DNA from 4 places in the Streptomyces sp. NPDC042371 genome. Region 4 is predicted to be linked to each of the others. Evidence: riboswitches for the same ligand, from Rfam matches in the RefSeq annotation. Region 4 holds a riboswitch; each other region holds the start of a gene.
The links. Region 4 has a riboswitch for cobalamin ahead of AC068B_RS01885 (prenyltransferase/squalene oxidase repeat-containing protein). Riboswitches for the same ligand answer to the same signal wherever they lie in the genome.
Positions count from the first base shown of each region.

Region 1: linked by a shared signal. The riboswitch ahead of metE (5-methyltetrahydropteroyltriglutamate--homocysteine S-methyltransferase) and the one ahead of AC068B_RS01885 (prenyltransferase/squalene oxidase repeat-containing protein) in region 4 are both predicted to bind cobalamin.
Region 2: linked by a shared signal. The riboswitch ahead of AC068B_RS27695 (energy-coupling factor ABC transporter permease) and the one ahead of AC068B_RS01885 (prenyltransferase/squalene oxidase repeat-containing protein) in region 4 are both predicted to bind cobalamin.
Region 3: linked by a shared signal. The riboswitch ahead of AC068B_RS05120 (ABC transporter substrate-binding protein) and the one ahead of AC068B_RS01885 (prenyltransferase/squalene oxidase repeat-containing protein) in region 4 are both predicted to bind cobalamin.

Region 1 is NZ_JBWKAP010000003.1:209,309-213,101, reverse strand. It holds gene AC068B_RS10595 (acyltransferase family protein) at 1-853, shown strand, start outside; cobalamin riboswitch at 913-1,136, shown strand; gene metE (5-methyltetrahydropteroyltriglutamate--homocysteine S-methyltransferase) at 1,301-3,625, shown strand; gene folP (dihydropteroate synthase) at 3,740-3,793, opposite strand, start outside.
Region 2 is NZ_JBWKAP010000009.1:213,694-217,486, forward strand. It holds gene AC068B_RS27685 (DUF3048 domain-containing protein) at 1-77, opposite strand, end outside; partial or broken gene AC068B_RS27690 (PTS transporter subunit IIC) at 353-1,095, shown strand; cobalamin riboswitch at 1,265-1,448, shown strand; gene AC068B_RS27695 (energy-coupling factor ABC transporter permease) at 1,479-2,234, shown strand; gene AC068B_RS27700 (energy-coupling factor ABC transporter substrate-binding protein) at 2,234-2,626, shown strand; gene cbiQ (cobalt ECF transporter T component CbiQ) at 2,633-3,382, shown strand; gene AC068B_RS27710 (energy-coupling factor ABC transporter ATP-binding protein) at 3,379-3,793, shown strand, end outside.
Region 3 is NZ_JBWKAP010000001.1:1,155,924-1,159,716, forward strand. It holds gene AC068B_RS05110 (ABC transporter ATP-binding protein) at 1-448, opposite strand, end outside; gene AC068B_RS05115 (FecCD family ABC transporter permease) at 445-1,503, opposite strand; gene AC068B_RS05120 (ABC transporter substrate-binding protein) at 1,569-2,546, opposite strand; cobalamin riboswitch at 2,591-2,711, opposite strand; gene AC068B_RS05125 (M67 family metallopeptidase) at 2,715-3,137, opposite strand; gene AC068B_RS05130 (amino acid permease) at 3,223-3,793, opposite strand, start outside.
Region 4 is NZ_JBWKAP010000001.1:420,206-423,998, reverse strand. It holds gene AC068B_RS01890 (SCO2322 family protein) at 1-581, opposite strand, end outside; gene AC068B_RS01885 (prenyltransferase/squalene oxidase repeat-containing protein) at 578-1,810, opposite strand; cobalamin riboswitch at 1,934-2,057, opposite strand; gene AC068B_RS01880 (MBL fold metallo-hydrolase) at 2,082-3,137, opposite strand; gene AC068B_RS01875 (aldehyde dehydrogenase) at 3,352-3,793, shown strand, end outside.

The DNA of each region.
Region 1 (3,793 bases), on a different contig from region 4:
GCTGTGCGGCTACTTCTCGCAGCGCTTCACCGGCCGCCCCGACCAGGTGCGCAAACTGATCGAAGGGGTGCTGATCCCCTACCTCCTGTTCGAGGCGGCGTACTCCGCCACGTACAGCGCGGTGCGGGGCGAGCCGTACAGCTTCACCCCCACGGAACCCACCTACCTCTGCTGGTTCCTCGTCGCCCTGTTCCTGTGGCGGCTGAGCACACCCCTGTGGCGGGCGGTCCGCCACCCGGTGCCGATCGCCGTGGTGGTCTCCCTCGCGGCCGGTCTCACGACGATGGGTTACGACCTGGCGCTGCCGCGCGTGCTGATGTTCCTGCCCTGGTTCGTCCTCGGCATGAACCTGCGCCCGGAGCACTTCGCCCTCCTGCGCACGAAGGTGGCCCGCCGCTGTGGCGTGGTGGCGCTGGTCTGCGCCGTGGTCGCGGCATATCTGTGGATCCCCGCGCCCGACGAGCACTGGCTGTCCATGGACGTCGGCTACACGGAGCTCGACATCAGCTGGCCGCGGTACCTCGCCGTGCGCGTCGGCATCTTCGCGCTCAGCGCGGTGCTGGTCGCCGCGTTCTTCGCCTGCGTGCCCCGGCGCCGTACGCCCTTCACCGCTCTCGGCGCCGCCACGATGTACCCGTACCTCCTGCACGGCCTGCTGATCCGCGCGGGCGAGGCGGCGGGCCTGTATCCGGTCCTGAAGGACCTGGGCGCGGTCGGCCAGATCCTCCTCACCCTCTCCGTCGTCACCACGGTGTTCCTGCTGTCGACTCCGCCGGTGCGGAAGCTGTTCCGCCCGCTGGTGGAGCCCCAGCTGCCGCGCGCTGCCGTGCCGGTGGACGAGCGTTCGAGGTAAGTGCTCGAGGCGACCGTCCGGAATCCGGCGGCCCTAGCACTGCTCCACCGCCACCCCGTAGGGTGATCGGCGCAGCTGGTTCGCCCCGTCCGCCAGACGGGAGCGTCGCAAGAGGGAACCCGGTGGGAATCCGGGACTGCCCCGCAGCGGTGAGTGGGAACGACCGCCGTCATCACGCACTGGGCCCCGACGAACGGGACCTGGGAAGCGACGGCCAGTAGGTGTCCTCCCCCGGGAGGATGCGCCCGCGAGTCCGAAGACCTGCCCGCTGTCCGTGCCCGAGCCATTCGTGCGCGGATATTCCGGTGACCTCGAGGGCGGGTCGGCGTACATACCGAGCGGATGACCGCGCCTTGCCGCGCGAGACGGTGCCCGCCGGTATGTCACTCCTTCTTGGCCGCGCAGGTCTCCGGGATCCCCGGGATACGTCTCTCGAAGGAGATCTCCGTGACCACCAAGACCGCAGCCGCGGCAGCACGGGCCACCGTGTACGGCTACCCCCGCCAGGGCCGCAACCGCGAACTCAAGAAGGCCATCGAGGGCTACTGGAAGGGCCGCGTCACCGCCGACGCCCTCCGGAGCACCGCCGCCGACCTCCGCCGCACCAACTGGCAGGAACTCTCCGACGCGGGCATCGGAGAAGTCCCCACCGGCGACTTCTCGTACTACGACCACGTCCTGGACACCACCGTCATGGTCGGCGCCGTCCCCGAGCGCCACCGCGCCGCGGGCGACGCGGACCCGCTCGACGGGTTCTTCGCCATGGCGCGCGGCACGCAGGACGTGGCGCCGCTTGAGATGACGAAGTGGTTCGACACCAACTACCACTACCTGGTGCCCGAGCTGGGTCCTGGCACGGTGTTCACCGCCGACTCCACCAAGCAGGTCACCGAGTTCAAGGAGGCCCAGGCGCTGGGCCTGACGGCGCGGCCCGTGCTCGTCGGCCCGGTCACCTACCTCCTGCTCGCCAAGCCCGCCCCCGGGGTGGCCGCCGACTTCGACCCGCTGACCCTCCTCGACCGCCTCCTTCCGGTGTACGCCGAGGTGCTCGCCGACCTGCGCGCGGCGGGCGCCGAATGGGTCCAGCTCGACGAGCCTGCCCTCGTCCAGGACCGCACCCCGGCCGAGCTGAACGCGGCCGAGCGCGCCTACCGCGACCTCGGCGCCCTCACCGACCGCTCCAAGCTCCTCGTCGCCTCGTACTTCGACCGGCTCGGCGACGCCCTCCCGGTGCTCGCCAAGGCCCCGGTCGAGGGCCTCGCCCTCGACTTCACCGAGGCCGCCGCCGCGAACCTCGACGCCCTCGCCGCGGTCGGCGGACTGCCCGGCAAGCGCCTGGTCGCCGGTGTCGTCAACGGCCGCAACATCTGGATCAACGACCTGGCCAAGTCCCTCACCACCCTCGGCACCCTGCTCGGGCTCGCCGAGCGGGTCGACGTGGCCGCCTCCTGCTCCCTCCTCCACGTCCCCATCGACACCGCCCTCGAACGGGACATCGAGCCGCAGATCCTGCGCTGGCTCGCCTTCGCCCGGCAGAAGACGAACGAGGTGGCCACCCTCGCCAAGGGGCTGGCCCAGGGCACCGACACCATCACGGCCGAACTGTCGGCCAACAAGGCGGACCTGGCCTCGCGCGCCGAATCCCCGATCACTCATGACCCGGCCGTCCGGGCCCGCGCCGGTGCCGTCACCGACGCCGACGCGCGCCGCTCCCAGCCCTACGCCGAGCGGACCGCAGCCCAGCGCGCCCACCTCGGCCTGCCGCTGCTGCCGACGACGACCATCGGCTCGTTCCCGCAGACCGACGAACTGCGCACGGCCCGCGCCGACCTGCGCGCCGGGCGCATCACCACGGCGGGCTACGAGGACCGCATCAAGACGGAGATCCAGGACGTGATCTCCTTCCAGGAGAAGACCGGCATCGACGTCCTGGTGCACGGCGAGCCCGAGCGCAACGACATGGTGCAGTACTTCGCCGAACAGCTCACCGGCTACCTCGCCACGCAGCACGGCTGGGTCCAGTCGTACGGCACCCGCTACGTCCGCCCGCCGGTCCTGGCCGGTGACATCTCGCGCCCCGAGCCGATGACGGTGCGCTGGACGACGTACGCCAACTCCCTCACCGACCGCCCGGTCAAGGGCATGCTCACCGGCCCCGTCACCATGCTCGCCTGGTCCTTCGTCCGCGACGACCAGCCGCTCGGCGACACCGCCCGCCAGGTCGCCCTCGCCCTGCGCGACGAGGTCGACGACCTGGAGGCGGCGGGCACTTCGGTCATCCAGGTCGACGAGCCCGCACTGCGCGAAACGCTGCCGCTGCGCGCCGCCGACCACCCCGCGTACCTGGCCTGGGCCACCGAGTCCTTCCGCCTCTCCACCAGCGGGGTGCGGCCGGACACCCAGATCCACACGCACATGTGCTACGCCGAGTTCGGCGACGTCGTCCAGGCCATCGACGACCTCGATGCCGACGTCATCAGCCTGGAAGCGGCCCGCTCCCACATGCAGGTCGCCCGCGAACTCGCCACCCACGGCTACCCCCGCGAGGCGGGCCCCGGCGTCTACGACATCCACTCCCCGCGCGTCCCCAGCGCCGAGGAAGCCGCCGCCCTGCTGCGCAAGGGACTCGACGCCATCCCCGCCGAACGGCTCTGGGTCAACCCCGACTGCGGCCTGAAGACCCGCGGTTGGCCCGAGACCCGCTCCTCCCTGGAGAACCTGGTCACGGCGGCCAGGACGGTCCGCGAGGAGATCGGGACGACCACGTCCTGACTGCCTCCTGACGGCCTGACGGCGCGATGCGTGCCGGTGTCGGGGCGGACGCCGAACTCCCGCCCCGACACCGGCACTCAGGCCGTGCTGCCCCACACGACCGAATGGACCACGTCAGTGACTCGACATCACCGCTGTCCGTACCCGGCGGCGGTCCCGCGTCTCCAC
Region 2 (3,793 bases), on a different contig from region 4:
GCCGTGGCGACCAGCGCGAGCACTTTCGCGCCGATCCGGGTGCGGCGGGTGGCCCGGACTGTCGTTGCTGCCTTCAAGGCGTCTCCATTCGTGGCGGTGCGGCCGCCGCAGGGTCCGTGGCGGTGCAGCCGCAGATGTACCTCCCGCAGCGGTGGGGCCAATCACCCCTGGGCCATCCACCCTCGCCAGGTCACTCTTTCCGGGGGCGCCCCAGCGTGGCTCCGCCCCGAACGGCGCTGCGGACGTGCCGGGCCGCGCGCGTCGGAGAGAATCATGGACATGGCAGCGCTGAACGAGATCCTCCCCGTGGCAGCCGTGCCCTTCGACGCGCCCGCGGCCGACTGGCGCGAACATGCAGGGCCTCCAGTTCGGCATCGCCGTCGCCGTGATCCTCTTCGGCGTCCGCACGATCCTCGGCGAACTCGTCCCGGCCTTCCAGGGCATCGCCAGGAAACTGGGGCCCGGCGCGGTCCCCTCCCTCGACGCGCCCATCGTCTTCCCCTACGCACAGAACGCCGTCCCCATCGGCTTCATCTCCAGCTTCGTCGGCGGCCTCGTCAGCCTCTGCCTGCTCGCCTGGATCTTCCACCCGGCCTTCGGACTCGCCCTCGTCCTGCCCGGTCTGGTCCCGCACTTCTTCACCGGCGCGCGGCCGGGGGCTACGGCAACGTGACCGGCGGCCGCCGCGGCGCGGCCCTCGGCGCCTTCGTCAACGGCGTCATCATCACCTTCCTGCCCGCGCTGCTCCTGAAGGTCCTCGGCGCCTTCGGGGAGGAGAACACCACCTTCGGGGGCGCCGACTTCGGCTGGTTCGGCACACTCGTCGGTTATGCGGCCAAGACGGAGGAGACTGGCGGGTTCGTCCTGATGCTGCTGATCGGCGTGGCCGTCCTCTTCGGCGCGATCGTCGTGCAGAAGCGCGTCGTGGAGACCGGCTGGGACCCGGGTGCCCGCCGTGACGTACTGCTGCCGCCGAACCCGGACCGCGCCGCGGAGAAGGTCCCGGCCGCCGCCGGATCCCCCGTCGCGTACGCGAAGATCGCACCCCCGCGCGGAGCGCCGAAGCCGCCCCCGCCGCCGGACGCCCGGAGCTGACGGCTCCAGACCCACTTCTGCGTCCCCTGTGCGCCCCCCTGCCGCGTCCGCTCCACGCCACCTGCCAACTCGGTGCACAGCCTCTGAACAGGGGCGCACGTGGTGTATGCGCGCTCGCGCGTGCCACCGGCGCAACGAGCCCGCAAGTTGTCAGCACGTCCGTTGCGCACTAATGTCGCCACGCCTTGGTGAACGGGAAATCCGGTGTGATGCCGGTGCGGCCCTCGCCACTGTGATCGGGAAGTCCGGCTCCAGCCCTCGCGGCAGCCACTGGGTACTCACGTGCCCGGGAAGGCGGAGTCCGGTCGGTACGACCCGTCAGCCAGGAGACCGGCCAAGGCGCGTTGTCCATCCACGAGGTGCTGGAGAGGGTCTGCCGAGCCATGCACATAGCCGAGGGTTTCCTCCCACCGGCGCACGCGATCGCCTGGGGCGTAGCGTCCGCGCCGTTCGTCGTACACGGAGTCCGCTCCCTGACCCGTGAAGTCAAGGAACACCCGGAGAGCACCCTGCTCCTCGGCGCCTCCGGAGCCTTCACGTTCGTCCTTTCCGCCCTGAAGATCCCTTCTGTGACGGGCAGTTGCTCGCACCCGACGGGGACCGGACTCGGGGCGATCCTGTTCCGGCCACCGATCATGACGGTGCTCGGCACCATCACCCTGCTCTTCCAGGCGCTGCTGCTCGCCCACGGCGGGCTCACCACCCTGGGCGCCAACGTGTTCTCCATGGCGATCGTCGGGCCCTGGGCGGGATACGCGGTCTACCGGCTCCTCAAGCGGTACGACGTGCCGCTCATGGTCGCCGTGTTCTTCGGCGCGTTCGTCGCCGACCTGTCCACGTACTGCGTCACCAGCGTCCAGCTGGCCCTGGCGTTCCCCGACCCCAGCAGCGGCTTCCTCGGCGCCCTGGGCAAGTTCGGCGGCATCTTCGCCGTCACGCAGATTCCGCTTGCGGTCAGCGAAGGACTCCTCACCGTCCTGGTGATGCGGCTCCTCGTGCAGTCGAGCAAGGGCGAACTCACGCGCCTCGGCGTGCTGCTGCAGCGCAAGCAGACGGACGTGACGACCAAGCCGACCGAACCGAGCAAGTCGGCCGAGCCGACAAAGTCGACCGAGACGCAGACGGGGGCCAGTGCCTGATGAGCCGCAACGCGAAGATCAACACCCTGCTGCTCCTCATCGTGGCCGCGCTCGCCGTGCTGCCGATCGCGCTGGGACTCGGCGACGACGAGGAGGAGCCGTTCGCCGGGGCCGATGCCCAGGCCGAGACGGCGATCACCGAGATCAAGCCGGACTACGAGCCGTGGTTCTCGCCGCTGTACGAACCCCCGTCCGGGGAGGTCGAGTCGGCGCTCTTCGCCCTGCAGGCCGCCCTCGGCGCGGGCGTCCTCGCCTACTACTTCGGGCTGCGCAAGGGCCGCAAGCAAGGCGCGGAACAGGCGCGTGCGGAACAGGCGCGTGCGGAGCGGGCTGCCGGGCCGGACGCGCCGGTCGGCGCGGACGGTGCCCGGGCCGAGACCGAGCAGGTCTGACCCGGCGTGCTGCCCCTCGATGCGGCGGCGCACAGCAGTCGCTGGCGCCGCCGGCACCCCGTGGACAAGGCCGTGCTCGGGCTCGGCCTCACGATCCTCGCCATCTCGCTGCCGCCCTGGCCGGGCGCCGTCCTGGTCCTGGCCGCCGCAGTCGTCCTGCTGCTCGGCCCCGCCGGTGTGCCGCCCCGCAAGCTGTGGCGCGCCTACCGCGTGCCGCTCGGCTTCTGTGTCACCGGCGCACTCACCCTGCTCGTCCAAGTCGGCGGCCCCGAAGGGTTCGTGACCTTCGCGGAGGGCGGTCCGGCGCGTGCGGGCGGGCTGCTCCTGCGGACCTCCGCCGCCTCGCTCGGCGTGCTGCTTTTCGCCTTCACCACACCGATGTCGGACCTGCTGCCCCGCCTGGTGAAAGCGGGCGTGCCCGCACCGGTCGTGGACGTCGCACTCGTCACCTACCGGATGAGTTTCCTGCTCCTGGACTCCATGAGCCGCATCCGGCAGGCGCAGGCCGCCCGGCTCGGGCACACCACCCGCGCCGCCACCTGGCGCTCCCTCGCAGGTCTCGGCGCCACCGCGTTCGTGCGCGCCTTCGACCGGGCGAGCCGTCTGCAGGCCGGGCTCGCGGGCCGCGGCTACGACGGCACCCTGCGCGTCCTGGTGCCCGAGGCCCGCATCTCGCGCCCCTTCATCACGGCGGGCGCGGCACTTCTCGTGGGCCTGGTGGCCCTCACCCTCGTACTGGAAAGGTTCCTGCCATGAGTGAGCCGAGGGCTCTTCGCGAGCCGGACGCTCCCAGCGGACCCCGCGGGTCCGTGGTCGCCCTGCAAGCGGCGGCGTACGCGTACGAGGACGGGCCCACCGTGCTCAGCGGCCTGGACTTCGACGTCGTCGAGGGGCGCGCGCTCGCGCTCCTCGGGCGCAACGGCAGCGGCAAGACGACCCTGATGCGCCTGCTCAGCGGCGGACTGCGCCCGGACCGGGGGAACTTGACCCTGGAGGGCGCCCCCGTCACGTACGACCGCAAGGGCCTGACCCGGCTGCGTACGACCGTCCAGCTGGTCGTCCAGGACCCCGACGACCAGCTGTTCGCCGCCTCGGTCGAGCAGGACGTGTCCTTCGGCCCGCTCAACCTCGGCCTGCCCGACCCCGAGGTCCGCGCCCGGGTCGCCG
Region 3 (3,793 bases), 740 kb from region 4:
CGCCTCCGGAGAGCGAGGGGAAGGTGCGGTCGGCCAGTTCGTCGACGCCGACCCGGGCGAGCGCCGCCGTGACGAGCTCGTCGTCGGCCGCGGTGTCCGCCTCCCAGAACCGCTTGTGCGGGGAGCGGCCCATGGCGACCACCTGCCGGACGGTCAGCTCGAAGGCGGCCTGGCCGTCCTGCGGCACCGTGGCCAGGCGCCGGGCGCGCGCCTTCGGGGGCATGGTGTGCAGGTCGTCGCCGTCGAGGAGGGCGCGGCCGCCGGTGGGGCGCAGCGTGCCGTACACACAGCGGAGCAGCGTCGTCTTGCCGCTGCCGTTGGGGCCGACGACGCCGACGGTCTCGCCGGGGTCGGCGGTGAGGTCGACGGCGTCCACGAGGAGCCTGCCTTCGACCTCGTACGAGAGGCGCTCGGTGCGCAGTTCACCGGCGGGCGGCGGCTGGGTCATGCCGGTACTCCTTCGTTGCGCCGCCTCAGCAGCCACAGGAAGAACGGGCCGCCGGTGAGCGCGGTGAGCACGCCGACGGGGATGTCCTGCGGCGCGGCGACGGTGCGTGCGGCGAGGTCGGCGGCGACCAGGAAGACCGCGCCCATCAGCGCGACGACCGGGAGCAGTGCGCGGTGCGCGGCGCCGACCAGCATGCGGGCGGCGTGCGGCACCATCAGGCCGACGAATCCGATGGCTCCGCTGTAGGCGACCAGGGCGCCGGTGAGGAGCGAGGCGAGGACGAAGACTCCGGCACGGAACCGGGTGGCGTCCAGGCCGAGGACGGTGGCGCCCTCCTCACCGGCGAGGAGCAGGTCGAGGGGGCGGGCCATCGACATCAGGAGGGCCGTGCCGAGGATGAGGGTGACGCAGGGCAGGGCGAGCATGTCCCAGCGGGCGTTGCCGAGGCCGCCGAGCGTCCAGTACAGGACCTCCTTGAGGTGGTCCGCGCTGTCGGCGGTGACCAGGATGAGGCTGGTCAGCGCGGTCAGGATGTACGAGACGGCGACGCCCGCGAGGATCAGCCTGCCGGTGGCGAAGCCGCCGCCTCCGCTGCGGGCCAGGGCGTAGACGAGGACCAGTGAGATCAGGGCGCCCGCGAAGGAGGCGGCCGGGATGGTGACGCTGGTCGACAGGGCGGCGCCGAGGCCGAAGGCGGAGCCGAGCACGATCGCGCCGACCGCGCCGACGGAGGCGCCCGAGGAGACGCCGAGCAGGAACGGGTCGGCGAGGGGGTTGCGGACGAGGGCCTGGAGGACGGTGCCGATGACGGCGAGTCCTGCTCCGACGGTGGCTCCGAGGATGATCCTCGGGAGCCGCACGTCAAGGACGATGGTGCGGAACGGCGAAGGCTCCGCGCGGCCCGTGAGGATCTCCAGGACGTCGGCGGTGGGGATGCGGACGGAACCGAGGGCCAGCCCGGCGAGCGTCACGGCGGCGAGGGCGACGGCGAGCACCGTCAGGACGACCAGGCGCCGCCCCCCTGAGCTCCGCCGATCGCCCTTCGGGCTCGTCAAACGCCGGACGGGCTGGGAACCCTGCCCCGCGGGGCTGCTCTCCCGCAGCTGGGTGCGCTGGCCGCTCACAGCTGCGCCGCCAGCTTCCTCACCGCCTCGGGTGCTCGTACTCCCGTGACCATGTCCGACAGCGGCAGCACCGCGAAGCTCTTGTTCTTGACGGCGGGGACGTCCTGGAGGACCGGATCGTCGAGGAGGCGCTTCTTCTTCTGGGCGACGGTCGTGGCGCCGTAGTCGAGGATCAGGATGGTCTCGGGCCTGTTCTTCACGACGGACTCCCAGGACGCGTCGCTGAAGGACTTGTCCACGTCGGCGAAGACGTTGCGGCCGCCCGCCCGCTTGATGATGTCGTTGCCGATGCCGCGGCCGCCCGCCGTGAACGCGGTCTTGTCGCCGCTGTCGTAGACGAAGACGGAGCGGGACTTCTTGCCCTTCGACTTCTCTGCGGTGGCGGCGAGTTCGCGCTGAGCGCCGCTCACCCACTTGTCCGCGCGGGCCCGCACCCCGAAGGTGGAGCCGACCTCGCGGATCTCGCGGTAGACGTCGTCCATGGAGACGGGCCGCTTCGCGCAGCCCTCGACGTTGAGGCGGCTTTCGATGCCGGACTTGGCGAGCGCGGAGCGGCTGCGGCCGTCGCTCGCGAGGAAGGCGCTCGCGTATCCGCCGTACACGTAGTCGGGGTTGGCGGCGAGCAGCTTCTCGTAGGAGGGGTACTCCTTGGCGAGGACCGGGATGGAGTCGTACGCCTTCTCATACTGCGGCAGGACCTTGTCGTCGAGGTAGGCCGTGCCCGCGAGGTGGTCCTTGAGGCCGAGTTCCAGCATGACTTCGGTGGCGTGCTGGTTCATGGTGACGGCGCGCTTCGGGGGTGCGTCGTACGTCGTCTTCACACCGCAGTTGGTGACGGTGTACGGGAATCCGGCGGTCTTGGCCGCGGGCTTGGTGTCACCGCCCGCGTCGCCCGAGTCCGACGAGGAGCACGCGGCGAGCGGGACGAGCAGGGCCGCGGCGGCCAGGGCGCGTATGCCGGTGTGGCGGGACATGGCTGAACTGCCTCCTCCAGGGGATTTCCGCGTCCCCTGCGTTGCGTGGAGGAGGACGGCAGGTCAGTTCCTGACTCCCCCGCCCCGGCTTCGGAGTGGGGTCACAGTGGCGGGACCGTGCCGGTTTCGCACCGGCTTCCTGGCTCCTGCCGCCCTCTTGAGTAAAGCTCAGTATGCCTCGACGACCTTTACTTCTTCTTCGGTGACCTCGCCGTCCACGATCCGGTACGAGCGGAACTGGAAGGGGCCCGCGTCGTCGGTGTCCGCCGTGGAGACCAGGACGTAGTGCGCGCCGGGCTCGTTGGCGTAGGTGATGTCGGTGCGCGAGGGGTACGCCTCGGTGGCGGTGTGCGAGTGGTAGACGATCACCGGCTCCTCGTCGCGGTCGTCCATCTCGCGGTAGAGCTTGAGCAGGTCACCCGAGTCGAACTCGTAGAACGTGGGCGAGCGGGCGGCGTTCAGCATCGGGATGAACCGCTCGGGACGTCCGGTGCCCTCCGGGCCCGCGACCACGCCGCACGCCTCGTCGGGGTGGTCCTGGCGCGCGTGCGCGACGATCTGGTCGTGGAGGGCCTGGGTGATGGTCAGCATGGCAGCCAGGATAAGCAGAGGGGCCCGCGCGTACCGAAGTGTGGTACGCGCGGGCCCGAATGCTGGACGGTGGCCTTGGGGAGCCTCAGTCCTTGGAGAGGGAGTCTTCCGAGGAGACCCCGCCGGAGGCGCCGATCTTGCGCTTGTTGAAGGCCGCGGCCTCCGGGTTGCGGCTCTTGAGGATCAGGTAGGAGACCGTCAGGATCGCGGCCCAGACCGGAGCGGCGTACAGCGAGATCCGCGCGTCCTTGTCGATGCCCATCATCACGATGACCATGCCGATGAAGAGCAGGGCGAACCAGCTGGTGTACGGGGCGCCCGGGGCCCGGAAGGTGGACTGCGGCAGCTCACCGCGGTCGGCCTTGCGGCGGTAGCGGATCTGGCAGGCCAGGATCATGATCCAGGCCCACATGCCGGAGATGGTCGCGAAGGAGACGACGTAGTTGAACGCCTCGCCCGGCCACTGGTAGTTGATCCAGACGCCGACCAGCATGAACGCGGCGGAGGCCGTGGTGCCGATGAGCGGCAGGCCGTTCTTCGTGAGCTTGGTGAAGAACTTGGGGCCCTGGCCGTTCATCGCGAGGTCGCGCAGCATGCGGCCGGTGGAGTACATGCCGGAGTTGCAGGAGGAGAGCGCGGCGGTGAGGACCACGAAG
Region 4 (3,793 bases):
CCGTCGTCGGCGTTCGCCTGCGCCTCGGTGGTCACGGTCTCCTTGCCGCTCGGGTCCCCGTCGCCGGAGACCTGCTCGCCGCAGCCCGACTTCGGGTAGTCCTCGATGGCGCACAGCAGCGCCTTGTTGTCGTAGCGCAGCGGCTTGGCGACGGCGGCGAGGGCCTCCGCGCTGGTGGCGTCCTCGGCGACCTGCGCGCAGGCGGTGCGCGGCTTCGGCGGCCGCTCGCCGCCGGGGGCGTCGCCCGCCGTGCCGAAGTCGACGACGAGGCCGACGCGCTTGCGGCCGTCCTTCGCCGGGGTGTCCTTGCAGAGGTCCGCGAAGTCGGCGGGGCCGCGGGGCTTCGCGGAGTCCTTCGAGTCGTCGGAGACCGAGAAGCGGAAGCCCTGCACGTCGCCGTCGTCGGGGGTCGCGGTGCCCGGCCCCTGGGTGGCGTACGTCCACTGCTCGCCGTCCCGCTCCCAGAACGACCAGTAGCGGTAACCGGCGGCCTGGGCGGGCGCGGCGGCGAGGACACTCAGCAGCGCGGCGAGGAACGCCACGGCTGCCGGGCGGCCGCGCCGCACACGGCCCCGCGTCACGGCTGCTTCTTCTTGCGGTTGCCGCTGTACAGGAAGCCGATGCCGATGCCCGCGACCATGCCGACGCCGATGATCCACCAGACGCTGACGCCGCCGTCGTCGTCCTTCTCGTCCGCGTCCGAAGCGGACGGGGACTTCGAGGCGGTCTCCGGGGCCGGGCCCGTGGCGTTCAGCTGCTTGACGAGGTCGGCGCCGCCGAAGTCGCGCGGGTCCATGCCTGCCGCGTGCGCGGCGAAGATCAGCTGGGAGTAGGCGGCGGGGCCCGACTGCTTCGCCCAGTCCGCGGAGTTCTTCGCGAGCCAGTCGGCGGACGCCTTGGCCCGCTCGCTCTGTCCGGCGGCGGCGAGGGCGAGCACGGAGTCGGCCGTGTTGCCGAAGTCCGGCTGGTCCGTGGAGCCCGGCATCGACGACATCAGGTGGTCGTCGGTCTTGCCGAGGGTGTCGAGCAGATAGCCCACGCCGTTGCCCGCGGCCTGCGCGGCGGTGTCCGGCTTCGCGCACTTGGGCGCGGCGGTCTCGGACTTCTTGGGCGCGGAGACGACGAGGCCCTTGCCGAGGCTGCCGAGGACACCGGCCGCGGTGGCGTCGGCGTTCGGCGAGAGCTTGCCGGACTTGGCGTCGGCGAGACCGAACGCGCCGCCGTCCTTGTCGCAGTCCATGGCGAGCTTCGGCAGCGCGTCGTAGGCGGACTTGCCGTCCTGGGACTTCATCGCCGCCGGGTTCTGGCCCGCCGCGACGAGCGCGCCGACCACGATGCCGGTGGAGTTCGCGTCGCTGGGCAGCCCCGGGTTGTAGCCCCAGCCGCCGTCCTTGTTCTGTACGGACTTCAGCCAGTCGACGCTCTTCTTGACCGTCTTGTCCTGCTTGCCGAGCGCGGCGAGGGCCTGCACGGCGGCGGCGGTGGAGTTGCTGTCGACCGCCGTCTTGGAGTTGCAGGGCTCGGTGGCGTCCGCGCGGTACGCCGCGAAGCCGCCGCTCGCGCACTGCTGGCCGGTGAGCCAGTCCACCGCCTTCGTGGCGGGCACGACGCCCTCGGTGTCCTGGGCGAGCAGGGCGTACGACTGGCGGAAGACGCCGTCGAACTTGGGGTCGGTCTTGCCGTAGAGGCCCGAGGGGAGCGCGGCCGAGGGCGACGGCTTCGCGTCGTCCGCGAAGGCGGCCGGTGCCGCGGCCGAGCCGAACACGGCGACGGCGGCGGCCAGGACCGCTGCGCTGCGACGAACGTTCATGATGGGGCGGGTTGCCTCTCCCTGCGGGGAGCGGGGCGGCACGGACCGTGCGAGCACGGCTACCGGGCGGCTCCGGCTCCGTATACCTCGACGGTGCCGCTCATCGGGGGTCCCGATGAAGCGAGCCGGTCACGTTCCGCGCCGGGCATTCCGGCTCGCCACGCTCAGTGGCACACGGCTGCGGGTCAGCGCCGGATTCGCACCGGCTTCCCCCTTGGCGGACGTGAGGACGACGCGCTCACTCTACCGGCCGGTCCGCGCGCCTTCCGGGTCACACCGCCACGAAGGTGACCGGGTCGCTGCCCGGCACGGCCTCCGCGCGCCCCAGCTTGACCAGGCGCCGCACATGGGCCTCGGCCTCCGAGACGGCGATGGTGCGCGAGCCGTAGGGGATCTCGGCCCAGGGGCGGTTCCACTCCATGCGCTCGGCGATCTGCCAGGGGGTGAGGGGCTCGGCGAGCAGGGTGAGGAGTCCGGTCAGGCGCTCCTCGTGGTGGGTCAGGAGCTCGTGGACGCGGGCGGGCGCGTCGGTGAACGTGCGCTGGTGGGCGGGCAGGACCTCCGCGGGGTCGAGGCGGCCGACGCGCTCCAGGGAGTCCAGGTAGTCCCCGAGGGGGTCGGTGACGGTCTCCGACTCGGGGTCCTCGTACAGGCCGATGTGCGGGGTGATGCCGGGCAGCAGGTGGTCGCCGGAGAAGAGGCGGCCGTTGCCGCGCAGGCCCGCCGGATGGTCCTCCTCCAGGTGGAGGCAGACGTGGCCGGGCGTGTGGCCGGGGGTCCAGATCGCGCGCAGGCGGCGGCCGGGCAGGGCGAGGAGCTCGCCGGGGGTGATGGAGCGGTCGGGGAGGGCGGGGGCGAGGCCGGGAAGCTTGCGGGGGCGGCCCTCGTCGCGGGCCAGGATCAGCGGGGCGAGGTGGTCGGCGGGCGCGCCCGCGGCGGTGAGCTTGTCCACCAGGTACGCGTACCAGCGGTCCGGCGGGTTCGAGCGGGTGCGGCGGACCACGGACGCGTCCGCGTCGTGCATGGCGAGCCACGCCCCTGAGGCGTCCCTGACCTTGCCGGAGAGGCCGTGGTGGTCGGGGTGGTGGTGCGTGATGACGACGCCGTGCACGTCGGCGACCGCGACGCCGCAGGTGGCGAGCCCGGCGGTGAGGGTGTCCCAGGACGCCGGGTCGTCCCAGCCGGTGTCGACGAGGACCGGTCCCGCGTCGGTGTCCAGGAGGTGGACGAGGGTGAAGCCGAGGGGGTTGTCGGGGATCGGGACCTTGATGCTCCAGACGCCGCCGCCGTGCTCGATCACCGGCGGGTCCGTCACCTGAGGGGTCATGAGGGCCTCGTCTCTCGTCGCCGGTCCCCTCGCCGGGGGCCACCACTATAACTAGAACTAGTTCCAATAGTCGCCCAAGTCGACTGTCTGGAGGCTGCGTTACCCCTTCCGTCCGTGGACTCCACGAACTAGAACTGGTATCAGTTCTGAGACCGTGTCAGAAAACCGGGTCGGGAAACCGCGTCGGGAAGCGCTCCGCAGGAGGCAGTCAGCCATGACCGAGCTCGTGGAACACGGACAGCTGTTCATCGGCGGGGAGTTGGTCGACCCGCTCGGAAAGGACGTCATCGACGTCGTCTCCCCGCACACCGGAGAGGTCTTCGCCCGGGTGCCGCACGCGGCGCCCGCCGACGTGGACCGCGCCGTCGCCGCCGCCCGCAAGGCCTTCGAGCGCGGTCCCTGGCCGCGGATGACCCTGGACGAGCGCATCGAGATCATCGCGAAGATCAAGGACGGCTTCGCGGCGCGCCACGAGGAGATCGCCCGCGTCATCAGCTCCGAGAACGGCACCCCCTACACGTCAAGCGTGATGGTGCAGGCCCTCGCCGCGATGATGGTGTGGGACGCGGCGATCACCGTGGCCCGCGACTTCCGGTACGAGGAGGAGCGCGACGGCGTCCTCGGCAAGCTGCTCGTCCGGCGCGAACCGGTGGGCG